DNA from 2 places in the Komagataeibacter sp. FNDCR2 genome. Region 1 is predicted to be linked to the other one. Evidence: predicted binding sites of a transcription regulator. Region 1 holds the regulator's gene; the other holds the start of a gene.
What was found. The regulator LexA, encoded in region 1, represses DNA repair genes until DNA is damaged. The targets are predictions, from matches to a motif close to TGTTCTANNTANGTTC.
Positions count from the first base shown of each region.

Region 2: the regulator LexA is predicted to act here: its motif matches at 3,030-3,045, upstream of LDL28_RS00805 (ImuA family protein).

Region 1 covers NZ_JAIWOU010000001.1:689,770-697,606, forward strand. The annotation lists gene LDL28_RS03140 (8-amino-7-oxononanoate synthase) at 1-573, shown strand, start outside; gene LDL28_RS03145 (alpha/beta fold hydrolase) at 576-1,235, shown strand; gene bioD (dethiobiotin synthase) at 1,232-2,641, shown strand; gene lexA (transcriptional repressor LexA) at 2,635-3,312, opposite strand; gene glp (gephyrin-like molybdotransferase Glp) at 3,430-4,638, opposite strand; gene rpmG (50S ribosomal protein L33) at 4,797-4,964, shown strand; gene LDL28_RS03170 (septum formation initiator family protein) at 5,047-5,376, opposite strand; gene eno (phosphopyruvate hydratase) at 5,448-6,728, opposite strand; gene LDL28_RS03180 (DUF3429 domain-containing protein) at 6,869-7,354, shown strand; gene LDL28_RS03185 (molybdopterin cofactor-binding domain-containing protein) at 7,443-7,837, opposite strand, start outside.
Region 2 covers NZ_JAIWOU010000001.1:160,439-168,275, forward strand. The annotation lists gene LDL28_RS00795 (error-prone DNA polymerase) at 1-787, opposite strand, end outside; partial or broken gene LDL28_RS00800 (Y-family DNA polymerase) at 784-2,177, opposite strand; gene LDL28_RS00805 (ImuA family protein) at 2,221-2,985, opposite strand; gene LDL28_RS00810 (ATP-dependent helicase) at 3,143-4,234, shown strand; one part of gene LDL28_RS00815 (IS5 family transposase) at 4,244-4,674, opposite strand; one part of gene LDL28_RS00815 (IS5 family transposase) at 4,674-5,007, opposite strand; gene LDL28_RS00820 (3'-5' exonuclease) at 5,084-6,094, shown strand; gene LDL28_RS00825 (SOS response-associated peptidase) at 6,108-6,755, shown strand; one part of gene LDL28_RS00830 (IS5 family transposase) at 6,797-7,218, opposite strand; one part of gene LDL28_RS00830 (IS5 family transposase) at 7,218-7,560, opposite strand; partial or broken gene LDL28_RS00835 (IS5/IS1182 family transposase) at 7,628-7,756, shown strand.

The sequences.
Region 1 (7,837 bases):
CGCGCACATGGCGCATTTACCTATGTGGATGAAGCCCATGCCACCGGCGTGCTGGGACCGCAGGGCCGTGGCCTGTGCGCGGGGCATGAGGTGGACCTTGTGATGGGCACGTTCAGCAAGGCGCTGGGCGGCTTCGGGGCGTTCGTCGCCGGATCGCGGGCGCTGTGCGACTGGCTGGTCAATGCCTGTTCGGGCTTCGTGTTCACCACCGCGCCGCCACCGGCGGTACTGGGCGCGATGGATGCCGCCGTGGAACTGCTGCCCACGCTCGACGCCGAACGCGCGCGGCTGGCCCGTAATGCGGACCATATCCGCAGTACGGTACGCGCGTGTGGCCTGTCGCCCGATCCCTCGACCACGCAGATCGTCCCGGTCGTGATGGGGGAGGCCGCCCGCGCGCTGGCTTTCGCGGCCAGCCTTGAAGACCACGGCATCCTCGCCACCGCCATCCGCCCCCCGACCGTGCCGCCCAACGCCAGCCGCATCCGCCTTGCGCTGAGTGCGGCGCATACCGATGCCATGATCGACCAGCTTGCCACCGCCATTCCCGCCGCCCTGCGGGCGTGCCCGTGACCATGCCCGCCGCGCTGCCCATCGCGTTCGTACATGGCTGGGCCTTTGACCACACCTTCTGGCAGGCGACACGCACGGCCCTTGGGCCATGGCGCACGCAGGCGCTCGATTTCGGCTTTTTCAGCGCACGGGCGGACATGGTCCTGCCTGATCGGCCCTATATCGGGGTTGGCCACTCGCTTGGCGCCCTGTGGCTCCTGCGCCATCACGGCCCGCTATGCCGGGGGCTGCTCCTGTTCAACGGGTTCAGCCGGTTCGGGGCCGCGCCCGGTTTTCCCGACGGGATCCCCCGGCGCGTGATCGAACGCATGCGGCAGGGCCTGCTGCGCGCGCCTGAAGGGCTGCTGCACAGTTTCCGCCAGCGCGCGGGCATTGAATCACCACTCCCCCCCCATATTGAAAGCACGCGACTGGAAGCGGGCCTGCGGGCCCTGATGGATATGGATTGCACGAATGACCTGAGCGGGGCGGCATGCCCCGTACAGGCCGTTGCCGGAACGCAGGACGCCATAGCGCCGCCCGCCCTGACACGGGCCAGTTTCCCGGCAGGGGGCGGGACACCGATCCACTGGCTGGAAGGGGGGCACCTGCTGCCGCTTACCCACCCCGGGACCTGTGCCCGCATTATCAGGACCATGAGCCAACGGATCACCGCACCATGACGCGCAAGGACCACATCGCCGCCCGTTTCGACGCGGCGCAGGATTATGAGCAGGCCGCCCGCGTCCAGCGCATCGCCGCCGCCGAACTGGCGCGCCGCATAGCCGCCTGCCACGCGCCAGACGCCCCGCTGCGCATTCTGGAAACAGGCTGCGGCACCGGCTTCCTGACCCGGGAATTACGGCGGCTTTTTCCCCACGCGCATATCACCGCCACCGACATCGCACCGCGCATGCTGGAACGTCTGGCGCGCCGGATGCCCCATGACAGCCGGCTTGTCCTGCACCCCATGGATGCCGAAGCGCCGGACCTGACCGGCCCGTTCGACCTGATCTGCTCCAGCCTGGCCATGCAATGGTTCGGGCAACGCGCGCGCACCCTGCGCCTTCTGGCGTCACGTCTGGCGCCGGGCGGGCGGATGGCGTTCGCGACACTTGGCGCGGACAGCTTCCGGCAATGGCGCGCGGCCTATGCGCGTGCGGGGCTGGCGTGCCCCATGCCCGCCTATCCCACGCTCGACACCCTTCAGGGTGAATGGCCGACCTGCGGCGCGGGGCTGTGGCAGGAGGCGGAGATTGTGGATGTTCCGGCTTCCCCGCTGGATTTCGTGCGCGAGCTACGCACCATAGGCGCCACCCATACCGACCACCCCCCCGCCACGGGCGGCCAGTTGCGCCGGGTGCTGACAGCGGCGCGGACGGAAGGGCCGCTGGCCATTTCCTACCATGTCGCCTATGGCGTGTTCCGCCGTTCCCTCTGGCCCGGCCTGTTCGTGACCGGCACGGATACGGATGTGGGCAAGACCGTCAGCGCCGCCGCGCTGGTGCGTGCCCTGGGGGCGGCGTACTGGAAACCGCTGCAAAGCGGAACGGACGACGCCCCTTCCGACAGCGCGACGCTGCGCCATCTGTTGGGGCAGGGGGACGGGCCGATCTATCCGCCCGCCGCGACGTTCGGGGCCTCGCTCTCCCCCGAGGATGCGGCCCGTCACGTCCATGCCCGCATCGATCCGGCCAGCATAACCATGCCCCCCCATGACGCGGCGCGGGGTCCACTGGTGGTGGAAGGGGCCGGGGGGGTGTTCGTGCCAATTGCCCGGGATTACCTGATGATCGACCTCATGGTCCGTCTGGCCCTGCCTGTGGTGCTGGTGGCCCGCAGCCAGCTCGGCACCATCAACCATACCCTGCTCAGCCTTGCCGCACTGCGTGCACGCGGCCTGCGGGTGGCGGGGGTGATCCTGAACGGCCCCCCCGAACCCATCGGGCGCGCGGCCATCGAACGCCATGGCCGGGTCCGTATTCTGGCCCAGTTTCCACCACTCGCCCCCATGGGGCCGGACGCGGTGGCCAGCCTGGCGGCCCGCCTGCCATCATGGGATGACATTGTCGGGCCACAGGTTCAGTAACGCCGGATCAGCCCGGCCAGCGTGCCCTGGATGCTGACCCGCCGCGCGGGCAGGACACGGGTTTCATACCGGCTGTTGGCCGGGATCAGCGCAATGTCATCGCCCTCATGGCGCAGGCGCTTGAGCGTGACTTCCTGCCCGTCGATCAGGGCCACCACGATCTGGCCATCATTGGCCTGCCGCTGGTCACGGATGATGACCGTATCGCCATCGAGTATCCCGGCTTCCTCCATCGAATCCCCACTGACCTCCAGTGCGTAATGGCCACTGGCCCGGCCCAGCATATCCGCCGGAACGGTAATATGGGTGGTCGCGGTATTGATCGCCTCGATCGGGGCGCCGGCCGCGATACGGCCCACGAATGGCAGTTCGACCAGTTTCGCCAGCATCGCGGCGGGGGGTGTCTGTGGGGGTGTGGGAAGCGAATCGGTGGGCTTGCGCACGGGCGGTGGCTCGATATCGGGCAGGCGCAGGATTTCAAGCGCACGGGCGCGATGGTGACGGCGGTGGAGGAAGCCCCGTTCCTCCAGCGCGGAAATGAGCCGGTGGATGCCGGATTTTGAACGCAGGCCCAGCGCATCCTTCATTTCATCGAAAGACGGGGAAAAACCCGTGCTGCGCAGATGGCCGTCGATAAACAGCAAAAGCTCATGTTGTTTTTTTGTAAGCATGGCACATGTCCTTTTGCCGCGGGCAGTCTGCCGGACCTGAAATGTGATGGAACAAACCCAAAACCTGCCTTCATGTTCTATATTGGTTCCATACACCCCGTCAACCGGCATTAGCGCCTATGCCTGAAGCTGATCCAGACGGATGATGTCGCAGCTCTCCCCCGCCCGGGCCGGGGGCGCGTGGGGCGCGCGCACCACCAGCGCCTGGCTTTGCGCCAGTACGTGCAGCATGGCCGAGTCCTGAACGGGAAAGGGGTTCGCCACCAGCCGCCCCCGTGCATCATGGCTCAGGCTGGCGCGCATGTAATCCATGCGCCGGTCATTTTCGGGCAGATCCCTGCCCAGCACGGCCTGCGTGGGAGACTCGACCGCTGTCTCCAGCCCCGCCATGCGCCGCAGGGCCGGAAGCACGAACACCACCGTACAGACAAAAGCCGCCACCGGGTTGCCCGGCAGGCCAAGAAACGGCAGGCGGCCCAGATGGCCGAACATAAGCGGACGGCCCGGCCGGATGGCGATTTTCCAGAAATCCGTCTTCAGCCCGACCTGTTCCAGCCCCCGCCGCACAAGGTCATGGCTGCCCACGCTCGCGCCGCCGGTGGTCATGAGCATATCCACGCCATCCACCATACGCTCAAGACCGGCAAGATCGGCCATGTCATCGCGCAGCACCGGCAGCACCACTGGTTGTGCGCCCGCCATGCGCAGCAGGGCCGCCAGCATGGGCGTGCTGGAATTGGCGATCTGCCCCGGCCCGGCCCCGCTGCCGGGCAGGAGCAGTTCATCACCCGTGGCGGCAATGGCCACGCGCGGGCGGCGCGTCACCTGCAACCATGCGTGGTTCGCCCCCGCCGCAAGGCCGATGTCGCGCGCGGACAGCCTGCGGCCCGCGGGAATGACCGTTTTCCCCGCCGTGAAGTCCTGCCCCTTACGGCGCACATAGGTTCCGGGCGCCAGCACGTGGCCTGTCGTGACGGTCGTTCCCTCGGCCCGCACGTTTTCCTGTATCAGCACCGCATCGGCGCCCGCAGGCATGACACTGCCGGTAAACACGCGCGCGCACTGGCCTGGCCCGATGGTAACGGCGGCGGGATGGCCGGCCGGAGCCTCGGCAATGCAGGTGAGTGTGGTGCCCGCCCCCGCCAGGTCGATCGCGCGCACGGCGTAGCCATCCATGGACGAGACATCCGCCGGGGGATTGGACAGGCGCGCCACGACCGGCGCGGCGGTGACACGGCCGCAGGCATCCGTCAGGGCCACGACCTCCGCCGGGAGGGGGGAAACCCCGTCGAGAATCCGCTCGCGCGCTTCCGAGACACTCAACATCGTGCAATGCACTCCTTTTTTACCCGTTCCGTACGAATTTAAGCAGAAAAATGAAACTGGGTGCTTGACCTAGGCCTTGTGTATGCGCATTTTCCGCCAACTTGAACCACTGCCGCACCTGAATGTTCCAGCAGCGGCGGAGCAGTGCTGAGGATATCATGGCAAAGACCAACACCATTCAGATCAAGCTCGTTTCCACGGCGGATACCGGCTACTTCTATGTCACCAAGAAGAATGCCCGTGCCCAGACCGGCAAGATGGAAATGCGCAAGTACGACCCCGTTGCGCGCAAGCACGTGACCTTCCGCGAAGCGAAGATCAAATAACCTTCCGCTCCGGCGGATACGAAAAAACCCCGGCGGAAACGACCGGGGTTTTTTCGTATCCGCATGATCGGGCGGGGCAGGGTCAGTAAAGATGGTCATGCTCGGCATAGGGCACGACAATCTCGTCCTGCCGGGCGAGATTCTGCATGGTGCGCGCACGTTCATCAAGCAGGTCGGCATCAAGCGCGCCTTCCTTCAGGCCGCGCACGCGACGTAGCCAGACATCCTGTTCCGTCTGGGCGTCCTTCTGCGCGGAACGGGCTTCGTCCATCAGGTGCAGTTGCGCCGCGTAGCTGTGCAGCCCATGCTCGCCCCGCATGACGTTCCAGCCAAAATAGGCCGTAAGCCCGATAAACAGGGCAGGGGGCAACGTCGCCCGCACCACACGCCTTACAAACCTGCCAAATCGCATATCGTCCTACCCCCGCCACGCACCACCATCATCGTGGCCGGACGGGACCAGCCCGCCCGGCCAGAACCACATCACCCGTTCTTCAGGATGGTACGCCCGGCATAGCGGGCCGCCGTGGCCAGCTCGTTTTCAATACGGATCAACTGGTTGTATTTCGCGGTGCGGTCCGAACGCGACAGCGAGCCGGTCTTGATCTGCCCGCAATTCGTCGCCACAGCCAGATCGGCGATGGTGCTGTCTTCCGTCTCGCCCGAACGGTGGCTCATGACGGCGGTGTAGCCCGCGTGCTGGGCCATCTGCACCGCTTCGAGCGTTTCGCTCAGCGTGCCGATCTGGTTGACCTTGACCAGCAGCGAATTGGCCACACCCGCCTTGATGCCCCGGCGCAGGCGGTCGGGGTTGGTCACGAACAGGTCGTCACCCACCAGTTGCAGCTTGCCGCCCAGGTTGGCGGTCAGTTCCGCCCAGCCTTCCCAGTCGTCTTCCGCCAGTCCGTCCTCGATCGAGACGATGGGATAGCGCGCCGCGAGATCGGCCAGATAGGCGATCATGCCCGCGGCATCCAGCGTCTTGCCTTCGCCCTTCAGGTCGTAACGTCCGTCCCTGTAGAACTCGGTCGCGGCGCAATCGAGGGCGAAGGTCACGTCATCTCCGGGTTTGTAGCCAGCGGCCTCGACCGCGCGCATCATGAAGCCCAGCGCCTCATCGGCCGATTTGAGCGCCGGGGCAAAGCCGCCTTCATCGCCCACATTGGTGTTGTAACCCGCGCCGGACAGGCTTTTCTTGAGCTGGGCGAAGATTTCCGATCCCATGCGGATCGCATCCGTGACGGTGGGCGCGCCAACGGGCTGGATCATGAATTCCTGAATATCGATGGGATTGTCGGCATGTTCGCCACCGTTGATGATATTCATCATCGGCACGGGCAGGGTGCGGGCATAGACACCGCCGACATAGCGGTACAGCGGGGTCTGCAATTCCTGTGCCGAGGCCTTGGCCACCGCCAGCGACACGCCCAGAATCGCATTGGCGCCCAGCCGGGCCTTGTTGGGGGTGCCGTCCAGGTCGATCATCGCTTCGTCGATCGCGACCTGATCGGTGGATTCCACGCCCTGCAGCACTTCCAGAATCTCATGCTCGACATGGCTTGCCGCCTTGAGCACGCCCTTGCCGCCAAAGCGCCTGGGGTCGCCATCGCGCAGTTCCACCGCCTCATGCGCGCCGGTGGAGGCGCCAGAGGGAACCGCCGCGCGGCCTTTCGCGCCGGAGGCCAGCTCCACGTCCACCTCGATGGTCGGATTGCCACGGCTGTCCAGTATTTCACGGGCGATGATATCGATAATGGCGCTCATGATATCTGTTTCCTCAGATTTGACATTATGGGGATAGGGCATACCACCGGCATGCACATCATGTCCCACGATAACAGATGCCGCGTATCATGCCAGAGTGCGCTATGAACACCACGACCTTGTAACAGGAGAGTCCCGCCGTGAAACGCCTGCCGCTGCTGGCCATCGTAACCGCCCTGGCCAGCCTCCTGCCGCTGATCGGGTGCACATGCGCAATCGTGTTCCTGACCCCCGACTACACCCCGCGCCTGCTTACGGCGGCGGTGGGCTATGGCGCGGTCATGCTGTCCTTTCTGGGGGCGGTGCACTGGGGGCTGGCGCTGGAACGGCCCGACATCATCCCCGCGGGCGGCACCACGCGCCTGACCAACCTGCGCCTGACCATGGGCGGCCTGCCCGCCTTTATCGGGTGGGTGGGCCTGTGCGCGGCCACCGTGCACGAACTGGCGGGGCTGATGATCCTGATCGCGGGATTCGGCGCCACGGCCGTGGTCGAGCGCATGGCGTGGAAACGCGGGGCCATGCCGCGCGGCTACATGACATTGCAGTGGTTCGTCGTCTGCCTGAGCGAGGTCTGTTTCCTGGCCATACTCGCGGCCTGCCTGGGCATGCGGCCCGGCCATTAACCTGCCATTCAAACGGTACAGGCCGCCCCATAAAAAAACCCGGCATGACGGGCATGCCGGGTTTCCTTCAGCTTCAGGCCGGAACCCTCTAGCTGTTCTGGAGCGCGCGCAGCACATCCGCCGGGCGCACCGGCATATGGCGCAGGCGCACGCCCACCGCGTTGAAGATGGCGTTGCCGATCGCGGGGCCGACCACCGTCGTTCCCGGTTCACCAAGGCCCATCGGCTTTTCGGTGCTGGGCAGGAACTCGATATCCATTTCCGGCGTGTCGGCAATGCGCAGCGGGGTATAGGTGTTCAGGTTGCGGTCAACCGGCAGGCCGTTCACGATTTCCGTGTTTTCAAACAGGACCATGCTCAGCCCCCACAGCGCCGCACCCTCCGTCTGGGCCTTCGCCCCATCAGGATCGACCACGGTGCCGGCATCGACCACGATGGTCAGCTTTTCACACCGGACCACGCCCGTGGCACGGTCAACATGGA
Region 2 (7,837 bases), 530 kb from region 1:
ATTGATAGGCCAGATCGTCAAGTGAGAACCGGCAGCGCTTCACAATGTCCATGGTGCGGGCCACCGCTTCGGGATAGCGCACGAACAGTCGGGCCATCTCCTGCGGCGGCTTGAGATAGCGATCGGCATGACGTTCGCGGACAAACCCCGCCTCATCGATCGTGGTGTTGTGGCGGATGCAGGTGACGACGTCCTGCAGAATGCGCCGGCCATGGGTATGGAACAGCACGTCATTGGTCACGACCGTCGGCACACGCGCCTGATGGGCAAAATTGGCCAGTTCGTAGAGACGCATCTGGTCATTGGGGCGGCGCAGCAGGGTGAGCGCCATGTAGGCGCGGTCAGCAAAGGCGTCTTTCAGTTTGCGTAGGTGCAAGGCGCAGGCATCATCTGCCGTGTCCGGGATCATGACGACGATCAGGCCCCCGCCCCAGGCGATCAAGTCTTCCCAGAGCAGATGACATTTCCCTTTTCCGGCTCGTGCCTTGCCAACGGTGAGCAGACGGCACAATCGGCCATAGGCGGCCCGGTCCGTCGGGTAGACCAGCACGGGCGGAAAATCCGCCAGATCGAGACGGCATCCCACAACAAGGCGGAGTCCGACCTGCTTCGCCGCAACATGGGCCTGCACCATGCCCGCCAGCGAATTGCGGTCGCAGATGCCGAGCGCCTCGAGGCCAAGCGCCCTGGCCTGCACGAACAGTTCAATGGGGGAGGAGGCTCCGCGCAGGAACGAGAAATAGGTCGTCACCTGCAGTTCGGCGTAGCGTGGTGCCGAGGTGTTCATCCGAAGATCCCATGCAGGAACCAGCCCTGCGAGCCGGTCTCACCATGCTCGCCGTCACCGGCCCGGTAGAGCCAGAACCGCTCGCCGCTCGTGTCCTCCACCCGGAAGTAATCCCGGGCGATGGTCAGTTCCGCGTCATTCTTCCACCATTCGCCGAATACCCGCTCCGGCCCGTCGGCGCATTTCACCTTCCGCCGAACGTCCCGCCAGATGAAGAACAGGGGCGGCTGGTCCGGCAGTTCTGCCATCGCCTGCACCGGCTCGGCCGTGCCAGCAGGCGTGTTGGACGCGGCCAGTGCTCGGGCCAATCCTTCGTCTCATCGGGCGCCAGCGCAGGCACACGGCAGAAGGAGCGTTCGGGCAGGTCGCTTTCCACCGGTGCAAAGCGATAGAGCGCCTGCGTGCCGACACGGTTGGCCAGTGTGTCGATCAGGTCGGACACATCGGCCTCTTCCTCGGCGATCAGGGAAGAGACGGTCTGCCGCCGGTCCATGGGTTCAGCCAGAGAGGCAATCAGCACCATGCGCTCAATGCCGAACCCCGGATCGATGGTCTCGATCTTCTCGCACAGCAGCCGGGTCAGGCGTTTGACGTCCCGCACCGGCATGGCCGTGGCCACCCGGATCGCTTCGGTCCGGCTGTCGACGCGATGCAGCAGCAGGTCGAGACGGCGCACGCCTTGGCCGCGTTCGTCCAGCCCCTGACAGAGCAGCAGCACCAGCTTACCGATATAACGGGCAATGGTCTCCGCCGCGCCGATAGGTTCAGCGAAATTCCGGCTGGCCTCGACCGGATCGACAGGGCGGACTGGCACGATGGCTTCACCAATGCGCCCGAACGCCTGATCCAGCCTGCGGGCGATATCGGGTCCGAACCGTAGGGCCAGCGGTGCGCAGGGCATGGCGGCCAGGGGGCCGATGCGCGACACGCCTAGCGTAGCCAGTCCATCGATGATCGTGTCCGGCAGGCGCAGCGCTTCAAGAGGAAGATCGGCCAGCGCGGAAGCGGTCTCGCCTGAGGGCACAACGGCAATCGGCGCCCGGCCATAGCGGGCTATGGCGTGCGCGGCACCCCATGTGTCCGCCACCACAGCCTTTGCCCGAAAGCCGGCGCCCGCCATGCGATGAACCATGTCCTTGAGCATGGGAAGTTCACCGCCATGCAGATGATCCGCCCCGGTCGTGTCCAGAACCAGCCCGTCCGGGGCGTCGACCGCCACGATGGGAGCAACCCTGTGCTGGAACCACAGGGCGAGTTTTTCCAGCCCCAGCCGGTCGCGTTCGGGATCGGCGTCCATCAGCACCAGATCGGGATACAGCGCCTGAGCCTTGGCCACCGGAATCCCGGGACGCAGCCCCAGCTTGCGGGCGGCGAGATCGACCGACAGCACGACCCGTCGTCGCCCTTCACGACCGGCCAGTGCGAGCGGCACCTCAGGCGCTGGCGCGTCTTTGCCCAGCCGTTTCCTGATCCGATCCGTCGGCCAGAGCGGCAGGTAAAGAGAGACGACCCTTGCCATCACAGGCCTCCACTTCAAAATCGGCACATTCGCCTGCGCGGGCGCGGATCAGTTCCAGCAGCCAGCGCGGTCTTCCCACACCGGGAACCGGCAGCGGCACGGACGGCAGAACCGAAACTCGCCAGCGGGTGACAGAAGCCGTTGGCTGACCGAAATCCGCCGCATCCGTCTGTCGCCGCCAGCGCCTGATCGCGATGCCGAGGGAGCCGGATGTCTCGGCCGCCAGTTGCAGGCGACGTGAGGCGGTCATGGACAGACGCGCCACCTCGGCGACAACGGCCCCGAGGCCTCCATGCCGCAGTCCTTCCTCGAAACAGGCAAGCACATCGACGTCCGAGCGTGCTTCGACATAGATCGTCCGCCGGGCGGAAAGACCCACCTGTTTCAGGGAAGGGGCGAACACATCCTGGCGGGTGACGATCCACAGCACCTTGCCACGCGTGCGCGCGGCAATGCCGGCGCAGAACTGTCCGGCCGCCGCACTGTGCAGGGCGTCATTCCCGCCGCCCGCCACCTCGTGCAGAGCGCCCAGAGCCAGCCCGCCACCGGGCAGACGCGCATCGATCTCGCGCACGCCAAAGGGCATTACCTTTCTGCGTCGGTCGCTATGCCCTTCGAGACGGCTGATCGCGGCCCGAAGCGTCTCCAGACCAGGTTTTTTATGGGTTTCAGCAGTCATTTCACGGCTCGATGTCCCTTGTGCAGGTGCATTTCATGATTATATGTTCGTGATTCGTTCTGATGCAGCGATGGAAGTCAATGCAAATTCGCACCGCCTCAGGCATGATGCAGGGCACATAACCACCCGGAATTATTGGTGAAGGTACCTTAAGGAATTGAATTCAGAGACTTCTCCCATCCCGAACGGCGACGATTATCTGTCCCGTCTGAATGACGCGCAGCGACAGGCCGTCACGCACGGGACCGGAGTCTCGGCAGGCATCGCGGATTCATCCCCGCTGCTGGTCATCGCCGGTGCCGGATCGGGCAAGACCAACACGCTGGCCCATCGGGTCGCGCATCTGATCGCATCGGGCGCCGATCCGCGCCGCATTTTGCTGCTAACCTTCTCGCGTCGGGCCAGTGTCGAGATGACGCGGCGCGTGGAGCGGATCTGCAAAACGGTGCTCGGAGACAAGGCCGGCCCACTGGCCGATGCGCTGGCCTGGGCGGGGACGTTTCATTCCATCGGTGCCCGGTTGCTGCGGGAATATGCCCAGCAGATCGGCATGGATCCGGCCTTTTCGATCCATGACCGGGAAGATTCCGCTGATCTGATGAATCTGATCCGGCATGATCTGGGGTTTTCGAAAACCGAGAAGCGGTTTCCCGGCAAGGGCACGTGCCTTGCCATTTATTCCCGTGTGGTGAACTCGGGCGCACCGCTCGCCGATGTGCTGATGAAGCACTATCCGTGGTGCGCGGGCTGGGAAGCGCAGCTGAAGCAGCTCTTTGCAGGCTATGTCACGGCGAAGCAGGAGCAGGGCGTGCTGGATTATGACGATCTGCTGCTGTGCTGGGCACAGATGGTCAGCGATCCGGTTCTGGCCGCTGATATCGGCAGCAAATGGGATCATGTACTGGTCGACGAATATCAGGACACGAACCGGTTGCAGGCGGATATCCTGCTCGGAATGAAACCGGATGGACGGGGCCTTACGGTGGTGGGCGACGACGCCCAGAGCATATACGCTTTTCGGGCGGCGACCGTGCGCAACATCCTCGATTTTCCGGCGTCTTTCGATCCCCCGGCGCGCGTCGTGACGCTGGACCGGAACTATCGCTCGACAAAGCCCATTCTGGATGCCGCCAACGCCGTCATTGGCGAAGCGGCCGAGCGGTTCACCAAGGATCTATGGACCGAGCGCACCTCGGATGAAAAGCCGCGACTGGTCACCATCCGGGATGACACGGCCCAAGCGAACTAGGCTCAGGACTCATTCCTTAAGATAGAAGATGAAGCTTGCTGCGATGTGGATTGCAGACATGAATGTATGAGCGCAGCGGTCGTATCTGGTCGCCACACGTCGCCAGTCTTTCAGCTTTGCGAACATGTTTTCGATCAGATGACGCTTTTTATACAGATGCCAGTTGTAAGGCGGCTTTGATTTCCGGTTCTTTTTCGGGGGGATACAAGCACTGATATTGCGTTCTGCAAGCGATAACCTGATCCGGTTGCTGTCATAGCCTCTGTCCCCGATGACTTCTTCTGTCTCGTCGGGGAGAACTGCCAGAAGCACGTCTGCGCCTCTGAAGTCACTGACCTGTCCCGCAGTCAGATGAAGGCGGACAGGCCGGCCCAGACCATCGCACACGGCATGGAGTTTTGAGTTCAGGCCGCCTTTTGTCCGTCCGATATAGCGGGGAAAAGCCCTTTTTTGAGCAGGGACGCCGATGTCCGGTGCGCTTTGAGATGTGTCGCATCGATCATCAGGCGCTTCGAACGGCCGGCCTGTTCTGTCAGGGCGACGAAGATCCGGTCAAAGACGCCCAGGCGGCTCCACCGGATGAAGCGATTATACAAAGTCTTGTGCGGACCATACGCTTTCGGGGTGTCTTTCCACTGAAGACCGTTGCGGATCACATAAACGATCCCGCTCAGAACACGCCGGTCATCCACGCGTGGGACTCCGTGTGCCAGAGGGAAAAATGGCGCAATCCGCTCCATCTGGCTCTCAGATAGCAAAAATACCTCACTCACAGCCTCACCTCCTTCGGTAAGCCTGTGAATCACAATATCCCACTCAGTTCAATAAATTAATAGGTCCTGAGCCTATATCGCGGATCGTGTGCTGGAAGAGCGGGAGGCCGGCACGCCGATGAAGCAGCAGGCGGTGCTGTTCCGGGCTTCGCACCACAGCGGCACGCTGGAGGTGGAACTGACCCGGCGCAACATCCCGTTCGTGAAGTTCGGCGGCCTGAAGTTTATCGACTGTGCGCATGTGAAGGATGTGCTGGCTCTACTGCGTTTTGCCCAGAACCCGCGCGACCGCATCGCGGGCTTCCGGGTCCTGCAGCTTCTGCCGGGGGTGGGGCCGGGTTCGGCCCGGCGCGTGCTGGACACGATGGGCGAGAGTGCCCATCCCTTCGAGGCGTTGAAGGATATCAAAGCCCCGCAGCGCAGCGGCGAGGCCTGGACGGGTTTCGTGACTATGCTGACGGCGCTGGACAGCCATCAGGTCGGCTGGCCGGGCGAGATTGCGGCCGTGCGTTACTGGTATGAGCCGCATCTGGAGCGACTGCACGAGGACGCCTCCGCCCGTCTGGCCGATCTGGTGCAACTGGAGCAGATCGCCGGCGGCTATCCGTCACGGGAAAAATTCCTGACCGAGCTGACGCTGGATCCGCCGGATGCCACGTCCGACCAGGCCGGCGTGCCGTTGCTGGATGAGGATTATCTGATCCTCTCGACCATTCACTCCGCCAAGGGGCAGGAATGGAAGAATGTGTTCGTCATGAATGCGGTGGACGGCTGCATTCCATCCGATCTGGCCACCGGCGAGCAGGATGACATCGAGGAAGAGCGCCGCCTGCTCTACGTCGCCATGACGCGGGCGAAAGACAGTCTCGATATCATGGTGCCGCAGCGCTTCTATGTGCATGGCCAGCACAGCAGGGGTGACAGGCATGTCTATGCCTCACGCACCCGTTTCATCGACCGGGACATGCTGCCCCTGTTTGAGGCTTTGTCGTGGCCGGTTGTGAAGCCGGAAGAGCAGGCCCGGCAGGAGGCGGTGAAGTCGGTGCGGATCGACATGGCGGCCCGTCTGCGCGGCATGTGGTCGTAAGGAAGCAACACGGATGTGCAATCTCTATTCCATGACCTCGAACCCGCAGGCAATCCGCGAGATCGCGAAAGTTCTTGAGGATCGCACGGGCAATTTGCAGTCGCTGCCCGAGATCTGGCCGAACACGATGGCGCCTGTCGTGCGGAACGGAGAAAACGGACGTGAACTGGTCATGGCGCGCTGGGGCATGCCGACACCGCCCGGCTATCTCAGGGGGCATAAGGTCGATCGCGGAGTCACAAACATCCGCAATCCGACCTCGACATGGTGGAAGCGATGGGAAGGCGTGGTGCATCGCTGCCTGGTCCCGTTGACGGCGTTCTCGGAACCCGAGCATCTGCCCGACGGGAAATCGCGGCCTGTGTGGTTTGCTCGCAGCGATGGTGAGCAGTTGGCTTTTTTTGCCGGGATCTGGTGCCGGTGGACATCGGTGCGGAAACTGGCCGACGGCGAGACGACAGATGATCTGTACGGGTTTCTGACCACGGAAGCCAACAGGGAAGTGGGCGCGATCCATCCGAAGGCCATGCCCGTCATTCTGACGCGGCCGGATGAGCTGGATGTGTGGATGAACGCCCCGGTGGCTGAGGCTTTGCGGCTTCAGCGGCCTCTCCCGAATGGTTTGTTGGTCCGTGTCGAAGAGTCGCCTCCTTCAGAGTGACCGCTATGGGGTAAGACGAAGGTCCACTTTAGGCTCAGGACTCATTCCTTAAGATAGAAGATGAAGCTTGCTGCGATGTGGATTGCAGACATGAATGTATGAGCGCAGCGGTCGTATCTGGTCGCCACACGTCGCCAGTCTTTCAGCTTTGCGAACATGTTTTCGATCAGATGACGCTTTTTATACAGATGCCAGTTGTAAGGCGGCTTTGATTTCCGGTTCTTTTTCGGGGGGATACAAGCACTGATATTGCGTTCTGCAAGCGATAACCTGATCCGGTTGCTGTCATAGCCTCTGTCCCCGATGACTTCTTCTGTCTCGTCGGGGAGAACTGCCAGAAGCACGTCTGCGCCTCTGAAGTCACTGACCTGTCCCGCAGTCAGATGAAGGCGGACAGGCCAGCCCAGACCATCGCACACGGCATGGAGTTTTGAGTTCAGGCCGCCTTTTGTCCGTCCGATATGGCGGGAAAAAGCCCCTTTTTGAGCAGGGACGCCGATGTCCGGTGCGCCTTGAGATGTGTTGCATCGATCATCAGGCGCTTTGAACGGCCAGCCTGTTCTGTCAGGGCGACGAAGATCCTGTCAAAGACACCCAGGCGGCTCCACCGGATGAAGCGATTATACAAAGTCTTGTGCGGACCATACGCTTTCGGGGCGTCTTTCCACAGAAGGCCGTTGCGGATCACATAAACGATCCCGCTCAGAACACGCCGGTCATCCACGCGTGGGACTCCGTGAGCCAGAGGAAAATACGGGGTAATTCTCTCCATCTGGCTCTCAGACAGCAAAAACACATCACTCACAGGCTCATCCTCCCGAATGCCTGTGAATCATGAAACTCAGCTCAATTCAACAAATTAATAGGTCCTGAGCCTAGTCGAAAATCCGTGGGCAAGGCTCAAGGAGTGGCGGGCTGTCGCGACCCGATATAAGAAGACAGCAGTATCCTTCCTTTCCGTCATCTTCATCGCCGCTACAGCAGAATATATAAAGACCTAACAGACCCTAAAATATTGGGGTGATTCATAATTACTTCTTGACTGGCACACGCCCGTTACAAGTCTGCTGTGAACCAGTGGA